Regions from separate parts of the Corynebacterium crudilactis genome, predicted to be linked through region 2. Evidence: riboswitches for the same ligand, from Rfam matches in the RefSeq annotation. Region 2 holds a riboswitch; each other region holds the start of a gene.

Region 1 (4,213 bases), 1.1 Mb from region 2:
GTTCCGCACCGATATGTGCGATCGTTTCCTCAATATCATCCACCGCAAACATCAACCGGTGCATCCCAATCTGGTTAGGTGCAGATGGAGCGGTTGCAATCGGTTCCGGTTGTAGATATTGAGTAAGCTCCACCCGAGAATGCCCATCGGGAGTGTTCAGCACCGCGATCTCTGATCTGATCCCGCTGAGACCAACGGTCCGATCAGCAAAATCCCCTTGGACCAGTGTTCGACCATCTAGAGACATCCCTAATTTCTCAAAGAAACCGACTGCTTCATCCAACGATTCCACCACAATCGCCACGTTGTCCAAACGTTTAATTCCCATGATCCCCATCGTAGGTAGCATCGTGTGATGGCGATCATCTACAACACATCCAGCACGCTCAACGGATTCATCGCAGACAAAGACACTTCCCTGCAATGGCTTTTCGATGTCCCCGGCAGCGACAGTGCCTCTGAAGATTTTGGTACTTTCCTTTCAAAAGTCGGCACCATCGTAATGGGATCCACCACCTATGAATGGCTGCTCAAGGATCTGGATTTCATCAGCGATCCCCAGAAGTGGACTGATGTGTATGGCGATCGCCCCACATGGGTATTCAGCAGCAGAAACTTGGAAACCCCAGAAGGAAAACCCGTCAAAGTAGTAAATGGAGATGTCTCTGATGTTCTCCCCGCCATACTGGAAGTGAATCCAGAGAACACTGATATTTGGATCGTCGGTGGTGGCGATTTGGCGGGTCAATTCTTTGACGCGGGTGCACTCGATAGGATCATCTTGACCATGGCGCCAGTGTTTCTCGATGAAGGGCAGCCAGCGATGCCTCGCCGGATCGAAAGTGATCGGCTCCGCACCGTAAATGTCCGCGAAGTTGGGCAGTTCACCGAGATCACTCTGGAGACGATTTAAGGGGTTTAATTTGCGGCTTTTTGGACAGAAAGCTCTTCCTTTAAGAACGCAGTGCGTAGTGACGACGATGCCAATAACGCTCTATTGCCACAGCTGCTTCTGCGAGAAAAAATCCAAAACCAATCGGTATTAAATATCCAGTTAGGATTCCATCAGGCTGAGTTACCCTGAAATAGATTCCCATCAAGACAAGAACGATTCCTACACCACCTAAAACCCCCAAAAGCCACAAGGGAGCTCTTCTTGTTAGGGCACAAGCCACTGCAGCTACAGCAAAACTAACTCCAACAAAAATTGAACCAGCGGTTAGTCCTAGAGCAGTTACTCCTAGATAGGGAGTCCCAAGAGCAAATATCCACCCGACTACGAGAGACAAGAGAAAAAGTAAAACAAATACTCGAGCAGGATAATTCTTTTTGGCCGCAAGCCTAGACCAATCTTTCATCGTGCTCCTTAGGGGATTACAGATTTGTTATATGTATAACGTTTCTGCAGACCAGTATCCACCTGTAATACTTTTACAAGCGGTCTATCTAGGAGACAAACTCCAGAGTCGGCAGCGCAAAACTTTGTTAGATCGAAGTTTGTGGTGTCGGCCTGAATTGCTCTTCTGTACCAACTCGCCCCACACGCGCTCACAAACTGATACCCTCGGCTACTAGTGACACGGGGTGCAAAAGCACTTTCACAAAGCTTTCGCTGAGATTACACCCGTCGAACCTGATCCAGTTAGTACTGGCGAAGGGACTGTCGCATTGGACCCATCCTCCCAAGGGATAGGTCCCTCTGCCCTTCGCCCCAACCCAAGAAGGGCGTTTTTTCATGCTTGATATTTCTGAGCAAATTGTTTTGGTCACCGGCGGTGCACGCGGACTTGGTCGCGCATTGTCTGAATCATTTTTGCGCGAGGGCGCTCGTGTTGTGGTGAACTATCACCGTTCGGCTGATGCTGCCGCAGAGTTGGCTGGTGAAAAGGCGGTGGCGATTCAGGCTGATGTTCGTGATCGCGAACAGGTGAAAAGCATGTTTGCGCAGGCCAAGGAACATTTCGGCAGCCCGATCACCACTGTGGTCAACAGCGCTTTGGCGGATTTCAGCTTTGATGGCGATGCGCGTCCCAAGGCGGAGGACATCACCATTGAGCGATTTAACCAGCAGTACACCAGCGCAATCGCGGGCGCGCTAAACACCATCCAGGAGGCTTTACCTGGTTTTGAGGAGGTGGGAAGTGGTCGTGTGATTAACATCGGCACGAATCTTTTCCAGAATCCGACGGTCCCCTACCACGATTACACCGCTGCGAAGGCTGCGCTGCTGTCCTTGACTCGCACGTTTGCCAAGGATTTGGGCCCACGCCACATCACGGTCAACATGGTCAGCGGCGGCCTGCTGCGCACCACCGGCGCCAGCGCCGCCACGCCCGAGGAAGTCTTTGATTTCATCGCCGCCGGCACCCCACTGGGGTCCGTCACCACGCCGCAAGAGCTTGCCGACGCCTCCCTCTTCTTCGCATCCCCCTGGTCGCGCGCGGTTACAGGCCAAAACTTGGTCGTCGACGGAGGACTGGTTTTCAACTAATGACACCGAAAGAAATACACCTCAACCTTTTTGCTTTCGGTGCCGGGCACCACGCGGCGGCGTGGCGAGCGGTGGAGGGAAGCGTCGAAAAGCTGGGTTTAATTTCCTGGTGGGAGGAACTCGCGCGCACCGCTGAGCGGGGCAAGCTGGATGCGGTCTTTTTGGCGGATGGGCAGGCGATTAATCCCGTCGGTCTGGAGAATGGGCCGGGCTGGTTTTTGGAGCCGGTGACCGCGTTGACTGCGATGGCGCGGGCGACGAACAATATTGGGTTGATCAGCACGATTTCCAGTACGTTTTGGCAGCCGTTTCATGCAGCGCGGATGATCGCCAGCTTGGATCATATTTCAGGTGGGCGTGCTGGAATCAATGTGGTGACTTCGATGACTGATGCGGAGGCGCGTAACCACGGGATGGATGCGTTGCCGGGTCATGATGTTCGCTATGCGCGCGCTGCGGAATTTATTGAAACCATCACTGCGCTGTGGAATTCGTGGCCCGCGGAAAGTTTGGTGATGGATCGTGCTGGAAAATTTGCGGACTCCTCACTCATTGAATCTATCCATCATGATGGTGAGTTCTTCCAAGTCGCTGGTCCGCTGAATATTCCCACTACTCCGCAGGGCAGGCCAGTTATTTTCCAAGCGGGATCCTCACCGCAGGGACGGGAGATCGCTGCACGGTATGCCGAGGCGATTTACTCCGTGGCCTGGGATTTGGAGCAAGCACAAGATTATCGCTCTGATATTCATGCTCGTGCCACTGCCCAGGGTCGCGAACCCATGCCGGTGCTGCCTGGTTTGGTGACCTTTGTTGGCACGACCGTGGAAGAAGCGCGTGCAAAACAGCAGGCTCTCAACGCGTTGTTGCCGGTCAAAGACTCACTAAATCAGTTGAGTTTCTTTGTGGGGCAAGATTGCTCGACGTGGGATTTGGATGCACCTCCCCCACCACTGCCACCGCTAGAAGAGTTTTCCGGTCCTAAAGGCAGGTACGAAACGGTGCTGCGGATCATCGAATCTAAATCACCAACCGTCCGTGAACTTCTGGGCTACCTCGCAGCAGGTGGTGGGCACGCCACATTCATCGGCACACCGGAAAGCATCGCTGATGAAATCGAGCGCTGGATCGACGAGGGCGGTGCCGATGGCTTCAACCTCATGCCACCGATGCTCCCCCACAGTTTGGACGACTTTGTTGACTTAGTAGTCCCTGAGCTGCAGCGACGTGGTCGATTCCGCACAGAATACAGCCACACTACGCTGCGCGGTCACTTGTTTAACTAGGTCACTTGTTTAACTCAGCAATTGGGCGCACTGTCAATGATTGATTAAGCGTGCCCACAGGACCTTCGGCATCGTGAATCACCGAAGTGGTCAAACCGATGCCGTTGGGTCCGAACGCCGCGCGGGTATCAAAACCCACCTTGGTGCCCACCGGCTGGCGGAACAGATGGAAAGTAAGATCCACATTCGGGAACATCCACGTCTTTGGATCTTCTCGAACCGCCACGCCATTGGCCACATCCAAGAATTTGGAAAACTCTGCCAAGGGCTCAGAATCTTCGCCCTCGACCAACTGCACATCGCCGGTAATCCACGCACGGTTTTTGCCCGGAATTTTCTCTGCATCCTCGACAAAGACAATGCTGTCCATAAAGCCACCAGACCACTGGAAAGCTGACTGAACATCTGCCAGTTCAGTCATTGACGGCAACGCTTC
Region 2 (4,213 bases):
GGCGTGGAACATGGATTCGGCCATCGCGACGGGATTTTGGGCGCGGTTGATAGCGGAGGCCAGAAGGACGCCGTCGCAGCCGAGTTCCATTGCGAGTGTGGCATCAGAGGCAGTGCCTACACCGGCGTCGAGGATCACGGGTACGCTCGCGCGGCTGCAAATCAGTTCAATGTTGTGCGGGTTGAGAATGCCCAGGCCGGTTCCGATCGGGGAGCCCAATGGCATGACAGCTGCAACGCCACAGTCTTCTAGTCGGCTGGCAGTGATGGGATCGTCAGAGGTATAAGCCAGAACGGTGAAGCCGTCGTGGACGAGGAGTTCGCAGGCATCAAGAAGCTCAACGGTGTCGGGCAGCAATGTGTGTTCATCGGCGATGACCTCCACTTTCACCCAGTTGGTATCGAGGGCTTCCCGAGCCAATTGTGCAGTGAGGACGGCGTCGCGGGCAGTGCGGCAGCCTGCGGTATTGGGGAGAAGGGCGATCTCGAGGCGGCGCAGCATGGCAAAGATGGATTCTCCGCTAGAGGTGGTTGCTTGGTGTCGACGCATCGCCACGGTGGTCAATTGAGTTCCACTGGCGACAAGGGATTCCTCCAGCAACGCCTGAGAGGTAGCTCCGCCGGTGCCCATGATGAGGTGGGAATCGAAAGTTTTATCAGCAATATGCAGCATTTTAACCTCCCTGAATTGCGGTGAGAACTTCTACGGAATCGTTGTCACAAATGGCGCGTGACCACTGGGATCTGGGTACGACCGCGGCGTTGATTGCCACGGCGACTCCGGTGTCGTGGCCGATTTCTTGGTGGACCAATTGCTCCACGGTCAATTCGGAAGAGCGCATAGATGTGCCATTGAAGGTGTAGGTAATCACTTGTGAAAAATCCTTAAATTTGGTGGCGAAACGGATCGCACACATCAAGAGTGGGGAACAGTGGCTGGTTGGTTGCCATATCAACGGCAGCGCGCGCACCAAGGGCTGACAGCAAAATTCCGTGGCGGAAATATCCTGTGGACGCAATCACATTGGATCCAACCCATCCCAGGTACGGCAGGTCATCCGGGGTGCCGGGGCGGGCGCCGCAGGTGACTTCGATAAATTCGGTTTCTTCAATGCCCGGAATCAAACGGATAGCATCGCGTAGCAAATCATGCACTGCGCCCGTTCGAGGTTGCGGGTGATCCTCACGGCTTGTCGCGCCGATCGCGAGGGTGCCATCGGTACGCGGAATGATATAAATCTGACGATCTTCCACAAACCCGCGCACCACCTTGGTGACCATCGGCTGCAGTCGCTCCGGCACGCGCACGCGCACAATATCGCCGTACACCGGCCTCAACTGCAATGGGTTCGCGCCCTCAAACCAGCCGGGAATGCTTGCGGCGCCCAGGCCCGCCGCCAAAACAACAACGCTTTTCGACGCAACCCTCACCCCCGAATTCATCGTCACGGTCAAACACGGATCGTGGCCATCAATAGAGATCACAGCGTCGGCAATATGCTCCGCACCGCGTTGCAAAATGGCATCCAATAACGCCCGGGCATACAGACGCGGCGACAGCTGATGATCCCCATCAATGCTGACCACCTTGGAAATCCTCGGCGACAACGCTGGCTCCGCAGCCCTTGCCTGACGAGTAGTCAACACATCGACAGGCAAATCCTTCAAATGCATGTACTTAATCAACTCCGCAACATGCATGCCATCCGCGCGGTCCGCACCGATAAGAAGGGTTCCATCAGTGCGATACCCAGTGGGCAAGTCCGTGTATTTAGACACTCTTTGGAGGAGGTCTGGGTATAGGCGAGCGGATTCCTTCATCAACAAAATCAGATCATGTTGCTGATACTGCACCTCCGCGGTGGGGGCCAACATTCCGCCGGCATGATGAGTCGCACCGGAAATTGGGTCAGGATCAATCAACGTGACTTGGTAACCAGCCTCCTGGAATTCAAAGCAGGTGGTCAACCCAATGATTCCGCCGCCGATAATAATCGCATGCTTTTTCATGAGAGCCTTCCTAATTCAAAGTTGGCCACCACATTTTCAGCGACCTGCTGTGGATCATCAGATTCAGAAAAAGCCCGCACCATGGCAATGCCAGCCACACCGGTTGCGCTGAGAGCGCGCACATCGGCAGGGGTGACATCACCAATCGCAACGATCGGCACCTTGGACAATTCCACCAAAGGGGGATAACCCGCAAGGCCAATCGGTGGCCGACCTGAATCCTTGGTGGGAGTCTTCCGAAACGGCCCAGCACCGATGTAATCCAACACATCGGACAGCTCATTCGCCGCCGCCACAAGTTCTAGGGTTCCAGTGGTCAACCCAATGATCGCCTCAGGCCCCAACAACTCACGAGCCTCAAGCACCGACACATCATCCTGCCCAAGATGCACACCGTGAATCGGGAGTCCTTCGCGCATTAAGGAAGAAGCAACGTGGAGGTGGTCGTCGATAAGCACCCTCGTTGTTGGGCTGCACCGCGCAACCTCAAGCGCAACCCGAGATGCCAACTCGCTCATCGCTTCTGGCGAAATAGGCTTTGAACGCACCTGCACCACACCCGCGCCACCACGAGCCGCAGCAGACGCAGTGTGCACAACCTCATCCACCGAGCCCGCGCCAGTCACAACATAACAACGCAGGTCAAAACGATTTTCAAACACGGGACAATCAATCCTCGCTTCCTTCGCTGGTGTTAACCAGACAGGTTCGAACGGTCCCGCGCAGCAACAGCGCGCAATCTCAGCCCAATGCATTGGGCACCCGTGGGGTAAGTCGCCACCAGTCAAGCCCGACAACCAAGATTTGTCAACGGTTAGTGCACCCAAGTGAGGGGAACAGACCCCAGTTTGAAAACCAAGGCACACATGTGAAAGAATATTTCAGTTGACTGTGCAAACCCCAACTCACGTTGGGCAAACGTGACAGCTTCGAAAATTGAAACGGAAACGAACCGGCCGAGCATCCCAATCCTGGGAAAGTGCCGCCAGGGTCCTCTTTCCCTACTAGTAAAAGGATTGTTTATATGAACATTCTGGATAAGATCGACGCAGCATCCCTGCGCGAAGACATTCCTGCATTCCGTGCTGGCGATTCCCTCGACGTTCACGTCAAGGTTATTGAAGGCGCTAACACCCGTACCCAGCTTTTCAAGGGTGTTGTCATTCGTCGTCAGGGCGGCGGAATCCGCGAGACCTTCACCGTCCGTAAGGTTTCCTTCGGCATCGGCGTTGAGCGTACTTTCCCAGTACACTCCCCAAACATCGAGAAGATCGAAGTTACCCGTCGTGGCGATGTTCGTCGTGCGAAGCTGTACTACCTGCGCGAACTGCGCGGCAAGGCTGCACGTATTAAGGAGAAGCGCTAATTTTTAGCGTTTGGTTGGTGCATAAATAACACCTGACCAGCCCCTAGTTATTTACCTTGTGTGAATAACTAGGGGTTTCTTTGTTTTTCATCCCGCACTTTGCCCGCACTATTCCTGCACCTAGACTACAGCGGAATCCTGGGGGATAACGCCGGGATGGTCTTGTACCTGATCTGTGTCAAAGTATTGCTGATAGAGTGAATCCTCGTGACCGATTTTTCTAGTGCATCAAATGCCGACGATCCTACCCAGTCCTCCGCAGGAAACGCTGCAAGTGGAGGTCGTGCCAATCGACGTGCTGGAAAATCTAAAAAAGAATCAAAACCAACGCCGTGGTACATCGAGATTCCTATTGTTGTTGTTTTGACCTTGGCGTTGATTTTCGTGCTGCAGACTTTCGTGGGACGTATGTACATGATCCCGAGTGGTTCCATGGAGCCGACATTGCACGGCTGTGATGGCTGTACTGGTGATCGTATTCTTGTGGAAAAGGTCAGTTATTACTTCTCTGATCCAGAGCCTGGTGATGTCGTTGTTTTCAAGGGCACCGATTCTTGGAACGTTGGTTTTACTACGCAGCGCTCGGATAATTCTGTGATTCGTGGTCTGCAAAATCTTGGCTCTTATGTGGGATTAGTGGCACCAGACGAAAATGATTTGGTTAAGCGCATTATTGCTTCTGGCGGACAGACCGTGTCGTGCCAAGAAGGCGATCTGGGAATTATGGTTGATGGTAAAGAAGTAGATGATAGCTATACGCTGCAGCCTGCGCAGTTCCCAATTGATGAGACCTCTGGCTCTACTGAATGTGGTGGCAACTACTTCGGCCCGCTCACCG
Region 3 (4,213 bases), 380 kb from region 2:
CCAAGTGGCAACTGGTATCTTGTCTTCCGGTGAAATTGCGCCGTCCACCCGACAGATCCTGAGCTCTCAGGAAAACGTCAATGTCATCAAGGGTGAAGTGACCGACATTAACGTCGAGTCCAAGACAGTTTCTGCTTCCCTCGGTGATTACACTCGCGTCTTCGAGTACGACTCCTTGGTGGTTGGTGCTGGTGCAGGTCAGTCTTACTTCGGTAACGACCACTTTGCTGAATTCGCACCAGGAATGAAGTCCATCGATGATGCTCTCGAGCTACGCGCTCGCATTATTGGCGCTTTCGAGCGTGCAGAAATCTGCGAAGATCCTGCTGAGCGTGAGCGTCTGCTTACTTTCGTCATCGTCGGTGCCGGCCCAACCGGTGTTGAACTTGCAGGTCAGTTGGCAGAACTTGCTCACCGCACCCTTGCCGGTGAGTACAAGAACTTCAACACCAACTCTGCAAAGATCATTTTGCTTGATGGTGCTCCACAGGTGCTGCCTCCTTTCGGAAAGCGTCTGGGCCGCAATGCACAGCGCACCCTGGAAAAGATCGGTGTCAACGTTCGTCTGAACGCCATGGTTACCAACGTCGATGCTGATTCCGTTACCTACAAGACCAAGGACGGCGAAGAGCACACCATCGAGTCCTTCTGCAAGATTTGGTCCGCAGGTGTTGCAGCTTCCCCACTGGGCAAGCTTGTTGCAGAGCAAACTGGTGTTGAGACCGACCGCGCTGGTCGCGTCATGGTTAACGAAGACCTTTCTGTTGGCGAGAACAAGAACGTCTTCGTTGTCGGCGATATGATGAACTACAACAACCTCCCAGGTGTTGCTCAGGTAGCAATCCAGAGTGGCGAGTACGTTGCAGAGCAGATCGCAGCAGAGGTCGCAGGACGCTCCAACACTGAGCGCGAGGCTTTCGATTACTTCGATAAGGGCTCCATGGCAACCATCTCCCGCTTCTCCGCTGTGGTGAAGATGGGCAAGGTTGAGGTCACTGGTTTCGTTGGTTGGGTGCTGTGGTTGGCAGTTCACATCATGTTCCTCGTTGGCTTCCGCAACCGCTTCGTTTCCGGTATTAGCTGGGGCTTGAACGCAATGTCTCGTAAACGTTGGAACCTGGCGACCACTCGCCAGCAGCTTCACGCTCGTACCGCTCTTTCCAAGTACACCCATGAGTTGGAAGAAGCAGCTGCAGATCTTCCAATCGAGTTGCGCGATAACATTCGTTTCGAAGGAAAGTAATTTCCTGGAGCACGTATAACTAAAGCGTGACTTCCTCACCTGAGGAAGTCACGCTTTAGTTTTTTTTACATGGACATGTCACATATAGCACTCGTGTGAGCTAAATAAGAGTTAATTACTTAACAATATGGCTCTGTGTTGATTTAAGGGATTGAATATCTAGAATGGGCATATTCGGTATCAAACAGTGCCCCTTAAGCGCTTAGACTGGCCTCTGGGGGTGGTTATTTTTGGTGCATATGGGTCTATTGGGAATCCTGTGAGATTCTGGTGCATCCACCGATTGAATCCGCCCTCGGTAATCTTGGTAAATCGAACGAGAATTTGCATCTTAAGCAAGCCGGGGCCTACCTCGAGCGTGTAACCAACTCACGCACTGTTCAAGCCAGTAAAAGTAGCTCATCAATTGTGCTGTTTTCGGCACAACATAAGCCAAGCCAGGCTCTCGTTATTTGCCCAGCCTCTTCTTTGCTAGGGTGTCTAACAGGCACGGGGTGCCACTTGAAATGGCTGAGATCATACCCGTTGAACCTGCTCTAGCTCGTACTAGCGAAGGGATGGCCTTAACATGGCTAACTCGTATTTAGATTCTTTAACTTTTGTTCGACAAAACACTCCTCTTGTGCAGTGTTTGACCAATTCGGTGGTCATGCAAGTAACAGCCAATGTGTTGTTGGCCGCAGGAGCAACACCTGCGATGGCAGATACTCCAACTGAATCTGCAGAATTTGCAGCAGTAGCCAATGGCGTGCTGATCAACGTGGGAACGCCATCTGCAGAGCAGTATTTGGGTATGACTCAGGCAATCCAGGGTGCTAACAAAGCGGGAACTCCGTGGGTGTTGGACCCAGTTGCCGTGGGTGGGTTGTCGGAGCGAACCCGGTTCGTGGAGGGAATCGTCGATAAGCAGCCGGCCGCAATTCGTGGAAACGCCTCAGAAATCGTGGCGCTTGCAGGCCTTGGTGCTGGTGGTCGCGGCGTAGACGCGACTGATTCTGTGGAGGCTGCATTGGAAGCAGCGCAGTTGTTGGCTCGAGCTACTGGCGGCGTGGTTGCGGTGTCGGGTGAACAAGATCTTATTGTGTCCACCAACCGTATTACCTGGTTGCGCTCTGGTGATCCGATGCTGCAGCTGGTGATTGGCACTGGATGTTCCTTGGGTGCGCTGACTGCGGCGTATCTTGGTGCGACAGCGCAAACAGATATTTCTGCGCACGATGCGGTGCTCGCAGCACATGCTCATCTGGGCGCGGCAGGTCAACTTGCTGCTCAACAGGCCTCTGCTCCTGGAAGTTATGCGGTGGCTTTAATTGATGCGTTATACGAAGTTGATGTGCACATGATCGCTTCTTTAGTAGAAGTGTATGAGGCATAACATGACGGATTATTCTCTCTACTTGGTTACTGATCCCACGCTTGGCGGTGGCGCAGACCGTGTTGTACGCATTGTCGAAGAAGCCATTAACGGTGGTGTCTCTGTGGTGCAATTGCGCGATAAAGATGGATCCATGGACGCGATTCGTGCTACGGCACAAGAGTTGAAACTGCTCTGTCAGGCGCGCGGGGTATCACTAGTGATCAATGATTATCTAGATCTCGCCGAGGAATTAGGTATTAATCTACATATTGGCCAAGGTGATACACCCTATGTGCAGGCACGCCAACAACTTCCGGCAGAACTGGAGTTGGGTTTGAGCATTGAAAATCTCGGACAGCTGCATGAGGTGATTGCTCAATGTGCCGTGTCAGATGTGGCTTTACCTGATGTGATTGGTATTGGGCCAGTGACTGCTACTCAGACCAAACCTGATGCAGCACCTGCGTTGGGGGTTGCAGGAATCGCTTCGATCGCCGCGGTGGCCAAAAAACACGGTATTGCCTCTGTCGCCATTGGTGGCGTGGGCCTGCACAATGCAACTGAACTTGCAGCTACTGATATTGATGGATTGTGCGTGGTCTCTGAAATTATGGCCGCAGCCCAACCTGCCCAAGCAGCGCAGCAATTACTGTCTGCGTTTCAGAAACGCCCCGCAGTTCCACGTGTCTTGTCCATTGCCGGCACGGATCCCACCGGTGGTGCCGGCGTGCAAGCTGATCTAAAATCAATTGCTGCCGGCGGCGGCTTCGGCATGTGTGTGGTGACTTCCCTGGTGGCACAAAACACGCACGGTGTGAGCGCTATCCATACGTCTCCTCTAGAATTTTTAGAACAGCAGCTTGACGCAGTATTTTCCGATGTCACAGTAGATGCCATCAAACTTGGCATGTTGGGTTCCGCAGAGACCATTGATCTTGTCTCCGCGTGGTTAAGCTCGCATGCGCATGGTCCGGTGGTGCTTGATCCTGTCATGATCGCCACCAGTGGAGACCGGCTTCTTGATGCAAATGCGGAAGAGTCCCTCCGCCGACTAGCTGCACATGTCGATGTTGTGACACCGAATATTCCAGAGCTTTCCGTATTGTGTGAGAGCCCCGCTGCCACCACTTTGGATGAAGCGATCGCACAGGCACGAGATTTCTCCCACACCCACAACACGATTGTCATTGTCAAAGGTGGACACTTGACTGGCTCTATGGCAGACAACGCGGTGGTGCGCCCAGATGGCTCAGTGCACCACGTGGACAACCTCCGCGTACACACGCCCAATTCCCATGGCACTGGCTGCTCGCTCTCTGCAGCACTGGCCACCAGAATGGCGGCCGGCCACACCGTAGAAAAGGCCCTAGAATGGTCCACCCGGTGGCTCAACGAAGCCTTACGCCACGCAGATCAACTAGCCGTGGGCACCGGAAATGGCCCAGTTGATCACAGTCATGTGGCACGGCGCATGCTTGCCGCAGCAGAGACCACCCCCTGGACACACCTCCTGGCACCACGCCTGAGCGGCGCCTCACCAGAAGAGTTCATTCAGCCCGCCACAACGCCAAGTCCAGCTCCACGCATTGAACCTGCCGGACCATTCACGCGCG

What was found. Region 2 has a riboswitch for thiamine pyrophosphate ahead of ccrud_RS08875 (thiamine phosphate synthase). Riboswitches for the same ligand answer to the same signal wherever they lie in the genome.
Region 1: it holds a riboswitch for thiamine pyrophosphate, as region 2 does, so the genes downstream of both, ccrud_RS03540 (3-oxoacyl-ACP reductase) here and ccrud_RS08875 (thiamine phosphate synthase) in region 2, are expected to answer to the same signal.
Region 3: it holds a riboswitch for thiamine pyrophosphate, as region 2 does, so the genes downstream of both, thiM (hydroxyethylthiazole kinase) here and ccrud_RS08875 (thiamine phosphate synthase) in region 2, are expected to answer to the same signal.

Annotation. Positions count from the first base shown of each region.
Region 1 is NZ_CP015622.1:744,390-748,602, reverse strand. Features, by position in the region: gene ccrud_RS03555 (VOC family protein) at 1-328, opposite strand, end outside; gene ccrud_RS03550 (dihydrofolate reductase family protein) at 356-913, shown strand; gene ccrud_RS03545 (hypothetical protein) at 954-1,358, opposite strand; TPP riboswitch at 1,571-1,678, shown strand; gene ccrud_RS03540 (3-oxoacyl-ACP reductase) at 1,736-2,491, shown strand; gene ccrud_RS03535 (LLM class flavin-dependent oxidoreductase) at 2,491-3,777, shown strand; gene ccrud_RS03530 (thioesterase family protein) at 3,779-4,213, opposite strand, start outside.
Region 2 is NZ_CP015622.1:1,887,428-1,891,640, reverse strand. Features, by position in the region: gene ccrud_RS08890 (thiazole synthase) at 1-672, opposite strand, end outside; gene thiS (sulfur carrier protein ThiS) at 674-871, opposite strand; gene thiO (glycine oxidase ThiO) at 885-2,009, opposite strand; gene ccrud_RS08875 (thiamine phosphate synthase) at 2,006-2,671, opposite strand; TPP riboswitch at 2,673-2,785, opposite strand; gene rplS (50S ribosomal protein L19) at 3,034-3,375, shown strand; gene lepB (signal peptidase I) at 3,583-4,213, shown strand, end outside.
Region 3 is NZ_CP015622.1:1,503,352-1,507,564, reverse strand. Features, by position in the region: gene ccrud_RS07105 (NAD(P)/FAD-dependent oxidoreductase) at 1-1,243, shown strand, start outside; TPP riboswitch at 1,724-1,818, shown strand; gene thiM (hydroxyethylthiazole kinase) at 1,812-2,618, shown strand; gene ccrud_RS07095 (bifunctional hydroxymethylpyrimidine kinase/phosphomethylpyrimidine kinase) at 2,620-4,213, shown strand, end outside.